DNA from 3 places in the Methylotuvimicrobium sp. KM2 genome. Region 3 is predicted to be linked to each of the others. Evidence: riboswitches for the same ligand, from Rfam matches in the RefSeq annotation. Region 3 holds a riboswitch; each other region holds the start of a gene.
What was found. Region 3 has a riboswitch for cyclic di-GMP ahead of WJM45_RS04205 (PEP-CTERM sorting domain-containing protein). Riboswitches for the same ligand answer to the same signal wherever they lie in the genome.

Region 1: another riboswitch for cyclic di-GMP. It lies ahead of WJM45_RS08660 (hypothetical protein); the one in region 3 lies ahead of WJM45_RS04205 (PEP-CTERM sorting domain-containing protein).
Region 2: another riboswitch for cyclic di-GMP. It lies ahead of WJM45_RS19625 (S8 family serine peptidase); the one in region 3 lies ahead of WJM45_RS04205 (PEP-CTERM sorting domain-containing protein).

The regions. Positions count from the first base shown of each region.
Region 1 is NZ_CP150634.1:2,043,069-2,046,348, reverse strand. Features, by position in the region: gene WJM45_RS08670 (YidB family protein) at 1-164, shown strand, start outside; gene WJM45_RS08665 (hypothetical protein) at 130-414, shown strand; cyclic di-GMP riboswitch class I at 1,076-1,154, shown strand; gene WJM45_RS08660 (hypothetical protein) at 1,377-2,036, shown strand; partial or broken gene WJM45_RS08655 (IS3 family transposase) at 2,513-3,280, opposite strand, start outside.
Region 2 is NZ_CP150634.1:4,637,246-4,640,525, reverse strand. Features, by position in the region: gene WJM45_RS19630 (bile acid:sodium symporter family protein) at 1-916, opposite strand, end outside; cyclic di-GMP riboswitch class I at 1,385-1,470, shown strand; gene WJM45_RS19625 (S8 family serine peptidase) at 1,558-3,280, shown strand, end outside.
Region 3 is NZ_CP150634.1:941,806-945,085, forward strand. Features, by position in the region: gene WJM45_RS04195 (hypothetical protein) at 1-143, shown strand, start outside; gene WJM45_RS04200 (hypothetical protein) at 476-826, opposite strand; cyclic di-GMP riboswitch class I at 927-1,005, shown strand; gene WJM45_RS04205 (PEP-CTERM sorting domain-containing protein) at 1,271-1,837, shown strand; gene WJM45_RS04210 (hypothetical protein) at 2,257-2,763, opposite strand; gene WJM45_RS04215 (hypothetical protein) at 2,760-3,008, opposite strand; gene WJM45_RS04220 (IS66 family transposase) at 3,263-3,280, opposite strand, start outside.

The sequences.
Region 1 (3,280 bases), 1.1 Mb from region 3:
AATCTTCGGCGTTGAACGGACTCCAAGAAGCAGTGCCTAACGTCATTGACAAGGCTTCTCCAAACGGAACGCTCGCCGATCTTGGAGAACAGTTGCTGAATAGCGTCGGCGGCGTCTCAGGCGCCATCAATGCATTCGGCAAAATGTTCGGCCGAAAACCCTGACGTTTCGGATTGTTCGAAACGATTCAAATCATTAATCCTATTCTTTGGAGCGACGGCCATAACTGAAGACGAACTGTTGAATAAAATCCAATCTACTATCGACGAACAACAAAGCAAACTGACCGAATTGAAAAACAAAGTCAAAGAAGAATCGCAAAAAGCAATCGACGATTTAGAACCCAAAATTCGAGCGGGCCAAAGCAAAAACCCACGAAATCGCCGAAAACGCCGACGACAACTAGTGGTATAGGCTCGCCGTTATACACAAGTATCGGTAAACTTGCTAAACAGAGGTCATCGTACACCTGGAAACTGTGCAGTTTGATAAACCTGCGGATATTGAACATCAGTAGCTTCGAAATCGCGACGAAGGCGTCGCTCCCACAAGGAGGCCGGATGCTCTGTGGGAGCGATCCCCAGATCGTTCCTCACCTAACGCTAGGTGAGGGAAAGTCGGGAACGTCGGGCGACAAAAAATGGTATCGAGGCCTCATTACTCCCTTTATACTCAAAAATTAGCTAACTTTGTGAAGGTATGGGGTGTGGCTAGCGAGGATGTCGGCAGCAGGGATCGCTGCCGTCAAGCCCCCATGGACGGGTTCACGGCGGTCCTCGATAGACATATCCCATGCCTTTTTATTCTTAGACGGTTTTTCAATCAAAAGGGAGTAGCTAAGATTGCAAATCAGTAATTTTTTTCTGGTTCCCACGGTCCTCAGTGGAAACCCATACCTTGTCAGCCGAGGCAAGATCGGTATGCATTCCCACGCTGGAGCGGTGGGAACGAGAAAAACGGTAATTTTCGACTTATGTATAACGATGAGGGGTATAGGGGGTGACAACAAAACCTGAGGTGTTATTCATTCTTTATAAAAATCCTCAGTTGAAACTTATTAAATTTTATGATCGAATTCGGTGAAAGCCAAACCTATCGTAAGGTAGGGACAGAAAGTCGCGGGTCCTTTGATCCAGGAAAGCCGGACTGCCGAAAGTGACCGTCGCTATGGTCATGTAGGTGGTTCGGCTTTTTATTTGTTTTAAAGAATTCCGTTTGAGGCTCTATGCGAGCGTAATCGTTTAGTCTCGCGCTTTGTACAGTTTTTTTTGGGGTGCGCCTATGGTAAATCAATTACTTTCAAACAAGTACTTAATCCTCATCATATGAAAAACGGGAAAGTGCTAAAGGGTTACTTAAAGCAAAGGTAGCGTGCTATGAGTCAAAATATTGAATATATAGTAAAAATAGCAATAGTTTTTGGATTGGTTTTATTATTTAACTCTCAACAGGTAAATGCAAACGAAGCCAATTATTTTGATGTTAAACTTTCATTAAAATTAGCAATTGAAGACCAGTTAAATATTTCAAACACCAAAATTTCCAAATTAACGCAATCGCAGAAAGCGATTGTCAATCTGGTTCAAAATTTTCCGCCAAATAGGCGTGTTTCCAAAGACACTATTTTGGCTTTACGAATGGATGACTGCTCTACCGGAGAAGGGCGGCTTGTCGTTTATGATAAACAAGAAAAAAAAGAAGTTAAAGACGTAACAGACCCTTTCATTCTTTTTGATAGTTCTTTAGAACGTATCAGAAATGGTTTACTTACTGAAGTTTGGTTTTCCTCGGAACTAAAATTCCAGGACAGTGAGACGTCAGACTTCGCAGTAAATTTTGGTGCTCTAGCGATAGTCGGTAGAGCGAATTTTTTGAATGGTAATAGTTGTCCTTCGAAACTTAACGCATCAATATTAGGGTTAGGTTTCTTAAATATTAAGTTTCAAGATGACGTTGGTGAAGGACCGGTAACCGAAAATCTGGATGTGTTTGTACTTGGGGGTAGTAAAATTTCAGCTAAGTTTCTATCACCATAGTATTCGGTCATTTTTGTATTGTCGGGTAAGATTTTTTAAATTTTACCCGAGCATCTTCATTGGTAAGTCGCCATTCCATAGACTGAGTGATAGGATCTCTTTTTTTCGGCTCTTCCGTATTTCCCGTGGTTCTCCCCAATATCTAGTGTTCAGGAAAGAAGGTCCGGCGCCCCTGAACATCCAGCCAAATATGCTGGAACAATCGGCCCAGGCTATAGTAAAGTGGACCCCAACGTCAATACAGAAAATGGTCTAATTTAAGGTGGAACCTGCTCTTTAAAAAATAAATCTTTTATAATTATTGCGCCGCAGGCGTTTTCATCACCCTCTTTCGGTTCATGGCGGGCCTGTGGGCAAAGGGTGAATGAGTGTGGGTAAGCTCGTGGGAAACTGCTTCAGCAGTTTTCCATCAGCTTATCCACACGGTCCGAAGGACATTCACGCTTTGTCCACAGGCCCGCCACGCGCCATGCCTATTAGCCGCCATGGACTTCATGCGGTGTCGCGTAATTCAGGCTTTGATGTGGCCTCGTTTCGTTGTAAAACTGAAAATACTCGGCCAGTCCGGTTTTGGCTTCGGTCATCGTTTCATAGCCTTTGACATAGATATTTTCATACTTGACGCTCCGCCATAAGCGTTCTACAAAGACATTATCCAACGCCCGTCCATGCTGATCCGTATCCCGGCCTCCGTCAAGCGCCCGGTAAATTCCCGGCTGGTAAACTGGCTGCCTTGGTCGCTATTGAAAATATCCGGCTGCCCGTGTCGTAACGCGGCTTCCAGGCAATCCAGACAAAACCCGATATCGATCGTGTTGGATAAGTACCAGGCCAAGACTTTGCGGCTATACCAATCGATCACGGCCACCAGGTAGGCAAATCCCTGAGCGAGCCGTACATAAGTAATATCGGTACTCCAGACCTGATTGGGCCGTTCGATCGCCAAGTCGTTTAACAAATACGGATAGACTCGGTGTTCCGGGTGACTTTGGCTGGTATTGGGCTTGGGATAGATCGCTTCCAAGCCCATCTTCGCCATCAGACCCCGGATGCGCTTACGATTGACCCGATAGCCTAACCGTTTCAGCGCCGCCGACTCCCGTAAAAGGGATAGTCGGTATAAAGCGCGTCGATCCGATGCATCAGGTCGATCGTAAGCGCGTCTTCCGGTACGCTTCGGTAGTAGTAGCTTCCCCGCGACACGCCGGTTAATACACACTGACGACTCAACGAGAGCTCCGGAG
Region 2 (3,280 bases), 1.3 Mb from region 3:
GTATACGCCACCAGGCTGCCAGCATACTGCCGATGATCGAATGAAAACTTGCCGAAATGGCAGAGGGAATTGGCGCAAGAGCCATTTGTGCAAAGCTGGATTGGGCTAGTACCGCGCCTAAGCCAGAGTTTTGCATGCCTACCTCGATTGAAATTGTGCGGGCTGCTTTTTCTTCAAGCTTCATCAAGCGAGCCATTGCATAGCCGATTGTAAATCCGCCTAGATGCAATAAGGCAACCGCACTCAATAAAGATAAAGCCGAATCCTTTATCGTGCTTGCATTCGCGCCAATGATGCTTGCGCAAATCAATGCGATGACCATCACTGAAACGAGCGGTGCGATAGGCGTTACGGCCTGAACCAGGCGAGGCGTATAACGATTCAGCAACATACCCGACAAAACCGGCAGAATTACCACCTGTAGAGTATTGAAGAATAAGCTCCAAGCATCCACCGGAACGTAGGCACCGGCTAGCCAGTGAGTCAATAGCGGCGTCATGACAACAGCGGCGAATGTAGAGCACATCGTCATCAATACCGATAGCGCGACATCGGCATTAGCAATGTAGCTAACCACGTTAGATGCGGTGCCGCCGGGGCAGCAAGCCACCAGTATCAGGCCGACCGCCAATTGCGGATTGAGCGAAAACCCATAAGCTATGGCCCAACCCAAAAGCGGCATCACGGCAAATTGAGCAACGACTCCGATTAAACCCGGTCGAGTCGTGCGCGTTACACGTCGAAAATCCTCGAAGCTAAGCGTAATACCCATGCCGATCATGATAATAGCCAAGCCCCAAACGATCATTGGACCGCTGAACCAAGTAAACCAAGCAGGAAAAAATAATGCTAAACCGCTGCAGGCGATGACCCAAAAAGGAAAAAGATTGGCGAGCAAATTAAGTAAGCGAAGCACGTCGTTTTTAAACCGAATAAATGATAGGCGTCAAGTATACTTTAAATGGGCGGATTTGCTGTTGATCAACCCTGAGTTTGTCTATGGAGAGAGTTATTGAACTTAGGCCAAGCGCTTATCTGAATTAAGGTCAAAATAAGACTTCTTGTGTAATCTTTTACTGACAAAAACTCGCCTAAAAAGAAATTTCTTTCTTTGGCGATTTAATCTATGCACTGTCGGCCATTGCGCTTAATTAAAGATGAACGAATGGCTAAAACTCAAAAGGTTTTTTGTAGGGGAGTCGTAATGGACAACTTAAAAGTGCTTACTAAATCACTGAATCGATATTAACAATAACAAGATGATTTCTCTAAATAAATTTTTTCCAAGCAAATCACATCAATTATTTCTGAAATTTATACACTGTAACTCAACCGGAACGAAAAAAGCTTTTAAAGTGCTTTTAGAAGCTCCAGTCAATCGAAAATCATAAAAGGGCAAAGCCATCGAAAGGTGGTGACGCAAAGTTTCCAGTCTAACGGAGTCTTTCCTATGACAGTGGGGTTGCTAAATTGGCGCAGCGCAAAATCTACGCTAATTTATATTCAGCTTCAAGGAACTCCTTCGGACCTTTAAAATATAAATTAAGGAGTGGGGTCATGAACTCTAACAGCCGAAGAAGTCAAAAAAATCAAAACACATTCAAACCAACTCAAATTTCCAAAGCCTTGGCGGCGGTATTGATTGCCGGCGTATTCGGTGGCGCAAGCGGAACGGCTTATGCAGCCCCCGACAAGCCTTGGAAAGAAGGCCAAATTCTGGTCAAACCGAAAGCCGGGTTATCGGACAGCGAGTTCGACAAAATTCTGAAACGCAATAAAGGCCAAAAAAAAGAGATAATCGGTAACATCGGAGTGCATGTTATCTCTGTACCTCCCCAAACCGAGCAAGCCGTTATTCGGGCATTATCCAAAAATCCTCATGTCGAATTCGCAGAGCTCGATATGGCGGTCGAACTCAGCTTGACGACGCCCAACGATCCGCGTTACGGCAACCAATGGCATTTACCCAAAATTCAAGCGCCAACCTCTTGGAGCTCAACAAAAGCCGACAACACCGTGATTGCTATTTTGGATACCGGTGTCGATAGCGCGCACTCTGACTTATCCAGCAAAATGCTGCCCGGTTGGAATGCGGTCGACGGCAGCACCAACAGTTCTGATGTACATGGACACGGCACGGCGGTAGCGGGTACGGCGGCCGCCACAACCGATAACGCTAACGGCGTTGCCGGCGTCGCTTGGAATGCGCAAATATTGCCGGTTCGCATTACCAACAGTAGTGATGGTTGGGCTTATTGGAGCGATATTGCTCGTGGCTTGAACTGGGCGGCCGATCAAAGCGCAGATGTCGCGAATATCAGCTACGGGGTCTCCAACAGTTCTGCGGTAACCAATGCCGCACAATACATGCGCAGCAAAGGCGGGCTTGTAGTCGTTGCAGCGGGCAATGACGGCGTCGATCCGGGTTTCAACGATAACCCTTACATGATCAGCGTTTCGGCAACCGATAGCTCCGATAACAAAACGTCCTGGTCGAACTACGGCGCGTTCATCGATGTTGCGGCGCCGGGATCATCTATTCAAACCACTACGCGCGGCGGCAGTTATGGTAGTTGGAACGGCACATCGTTTTCGTCACCGGTGGCTGCAGGCGTGATTGCCCTGATTCAGGGCGCGAATCCAACACTAACGCCCGATGAAGTCGAGCAAATTTTGAAATCCTCGGCCGATAAAATCGCTGGCGATATCCACCCATACTATGGTCACGGCCGCATCAATGCCGCCGTAGCGGTTGAAATGGCGCAAAGCATGGGGAATGTCACTGTCGATAGCGACGCCCCTTCAGTCAATATTTTCTCGCCAACGGGGGGAAATACCGTCAGCGGATTGGTTGAAGTCGAGGTCAATGCCACCGATAATGTCGGTGTAAGCGAAGTGTCGCTCTATGCCAATGGTTTCTATGTCGGTACCGATACGACCGCACCTTACCAATTTAGCTGGGATTCCAATCAAGTCCCAGATGGTTCCGTAACCTTGAGCGCAACCGCGATCGATGCGGCAGGTAATGAAGGGGTTTCAAGTGGTGTTAATGTAACGGTCCAAAATACGATTGAAGAAGTCGTTGATGAGCCTATCGAAGAAGTGATTGAAGATATCGCGCCTCCAACCGTAGCAATCAGCGACCCAGCCGACGGTAGCCGAGTATCACGAGTAGTTAAAATAAATGTTTCGGCGGAAGACGACGTTGCTGTGGCTAATATCCAACTGTTTATTAACGGCAGCCTGGTGAGCTCAGTGGACGGTAATCAATTGTCTCATA
Region 3 (3,280 bases):
CCCTGATTGCGGAAGCAAATTCTCAAAATATTCTTTATGCGTTTGTCGTTGCTGGCTTAGTCATGTACATCGGAAAGACAGCACAGCCTTTGAAGAAGCGCCTTTACGGCTACCAGAATCCCGGCCCAACGCAATCCCACTAACATCAAGGGAAAAAAGCTCATAGAAGAAACCTTGGCGTCCTCAACGGCGGTGGAAATTCACGCACTTCCAGACAACGGACTGCTCTACTATGGCGGCTTTCATGTCAATTTGGCCGCAGGACTAGAAGACAGTCTCGTGGCCACCATCAGGCCCGTCTGGAACAAAACAGGCGTATGTCTGCCAACAGACGCTCCTGCTGACATGCCGGTCGCCGCGCTCGCGGCTGAGCTTGAGAGTTCAAAGGCTGCTTTTTGTTTTGCAGTAGCCATACGCTAAAATCACTAAATGTCCCTTCCTGGTCAAAACCGCCATAAAAAACTCTCTACCCCAACTAACCATCATTCGCCGCTTCCGGCAGCACCACCAGAAACGGCCCAACCCGAAGGTTCCCTTCGCCATAACCCCGCACCGGCACCGACGGCCAGCGGTTGAACACCGGTTCCGCGAGGATTCTTTCGGCCGCGTCCAAACATTCCGCAATCAAATCCGCATCGATGCCATGATCGAGCAGGGCGGTTTGAATACTCGGGTATTCGCCTTCCAGGTCGTAATCGGCCATCGCCGCCCCGAAGCCTTTGACCCATTCGATCAACTCCGGATCGTCTTCGGCCGGCACAAAGCCCTTGCCGCCGGATTTATAAAACGCCCAGCCTTGCGCCCAGAGGTTCGGGATGTCGGTCATTGTGTTGTCTATGTATGCCTTAATCTAAAACGTAATACAATTCAATAACTCACTAAAATACTCAGTTGAAAATTGAATCATTTTGTGATTCACTGCAAAAAAATAATAAAGCCAAACCTATCGTAAGATAGGGACAGAAAATCGCGGATCCTCTGATCCAGGAAAGCCGGATTGCCGAATGTGACTAGCGTTATAGTCACATAGGTGGTCTGGCTTTTTTTGTTTTAATCGCCAGACGGAGTGGCATGTATTTTTTTGGTTCGCAGATTACCTCTTAACTACCGGTTGATTTCGAAGATGTTCTGTCATGTCCTAAAAAATAATGCGCAGCTTAACAAATCTGCTTGCCATCAAAAAAATTTGCAATCAACCCCTTGGGAAAGCTTTGGCTCCCACAGGTATGCCACCATTAACGCAGGTATAGCTTAAGGCTTGGAGAAAATCATGAAACGACCAAAAGTAGTTTTAAATATGGCATTTATATTTTTGACTTTTGCGGGATTGTATACGAATGACGCAAATTCAGCCTTGGTGGGAGCAGAAGTCGGAGCATACCTAGACATTTCCGGGCATTCGGGCTTTCCATTCTCTAGTACAGAAATCGGTGATCTTGTCGAATTTTCCTTTCTCGAAACCGACGATATCAAAGCTGGATCTGCTAATTTTTTTGATAATGGATTGATTTTGGACTACACCAATCTGTCTTCAACCGGTTCTGTTGATTTCACGAGTAGGCAATGGACTTTTCTCTTTAACAGTTGGCCAGCGATTCAGCAGATAATTGAGAGTATCACTCCAAATGTTGGCAATCCTTCGGGGGCCAGTGTCGGTTTAGTTAGTACGGATATCTTTGCGATCGATTTGCCCGCTTTGAAAGTCGATCCCGAACAAAGAATCGAATGGCGATTCGAAATAGCAACACGAGCAATTGATGTCCCGGAACCTACTGTGCTTTCCTTGCTCGGTCTTGGCACCATCGTTATGGGATTCAGGAGGTACAAACCACGATAGCCATACATACCCATAGCCGTGTTTAGAGCGATAAGCCTTGACACTCAGATGCATACATCGCCGCCCCGAAGCCTTTGACCCATTCGATCAGCTTGGGATATTTATCGGTTTTAAATATAGGTTTTCGAATTTACTTATTGTTTGTTGGTAAGTTTTCGATCGGTGATTCTTTATTTAGGCATTTGGGCTTCTCAAAACGGAGCCTTTTTTTGTAACCCGGTCAAAGCTAAAAATGTGTTCTCTTGGGCTGTCGGCACAGCGACCAACTAAGCGTCTGGGAAAGTCGGGCTCACCGTTATCGAGGTGGACTGTTGCTCCGCAGACCGGACAGGGCGCGGTATAGCTTACAAGGCGAATAATCCTTAAGTCGCCGTTTCTGAACAACTCCAGTTGCGCCGATTTTTGTTCTATAGCGGTTATTAACTCGGAAGCGACGACAATGCGATCTTCGAATAAACGAAGCCAAGGCCTGATGAAAAGATCCAAACTCCACATGGAAGAGCAAAGATGCTTATAAATATCGTCAACTCTCTGGTTGTTACTGGTTTTGGAATGGTTAAGCCTAGCCAGGCGAGGTAAGAGAGTGCAATTACACTGCCGCCAAGGGTGATTAACCAACCGGCGATAAACCAGATATGCCAGCTCGATAGGCGTATCTGACCATCGTGGAATAGCCATTTTGCCCACCAAGTTGTTTTTACTTCGCCGTTTTCAGCTAATTCATACTGGAAACTAATTCGGGATTGATTTTTCGTTTTATCCGGCTCAATTGCTGAATTTTTTTCGTCATCATTGTTGCCGGTTTCAGGGAGCGGTTCGGCTTTAATCCAATATAGGGATTCGTTACCACGTCCGGCCTTTTCCGGGATATAGGAATCAAGTTCCGGATAGCAATTAAGGTTCCTTTTTTCGGCAAGCGCTATCACATCTTTTTTTCTAGAATTCCAATAGGGCAAAACCGATTTATTCCAATTGACCCATTTATTGGGAGGATCATTGGTAATTGCATGTGCAGCGGCCAGGTATCTTTATTGGTGAAACGCCTTTTTTTCTCTTCCAAATCGGCTTTTTTGAGCGATTCTTCCGCTAGTGCTCGAAGGACTTGGTGCGGTTTTTCATCGCTTGGGATGCTGCCTACCCAATCCATAAGACATTGAATTATCTCACGCATAAATCACCCTAAACCGGTTTAGGGTGGTTAAAGCCTTTTTCGCTGGGAAAAAATACATAAAACTGAACTCTCCTTTTTTAAAGCTTCGGTGTTCATAATTATGGCAGAGATTAAGTTATATAAAGCAGACCGGTATTCCGATAAATACCGATCTGTTTTTCGCTCTAAGCCTCAGTATTGCGAAGATTGTAAAGGTGATTTAGTTGGTATGAAGTCTTTTGAAAATGGTACGGCAATGTACTTTTTGGAAGTAACTATTCAGACCCCCAGTC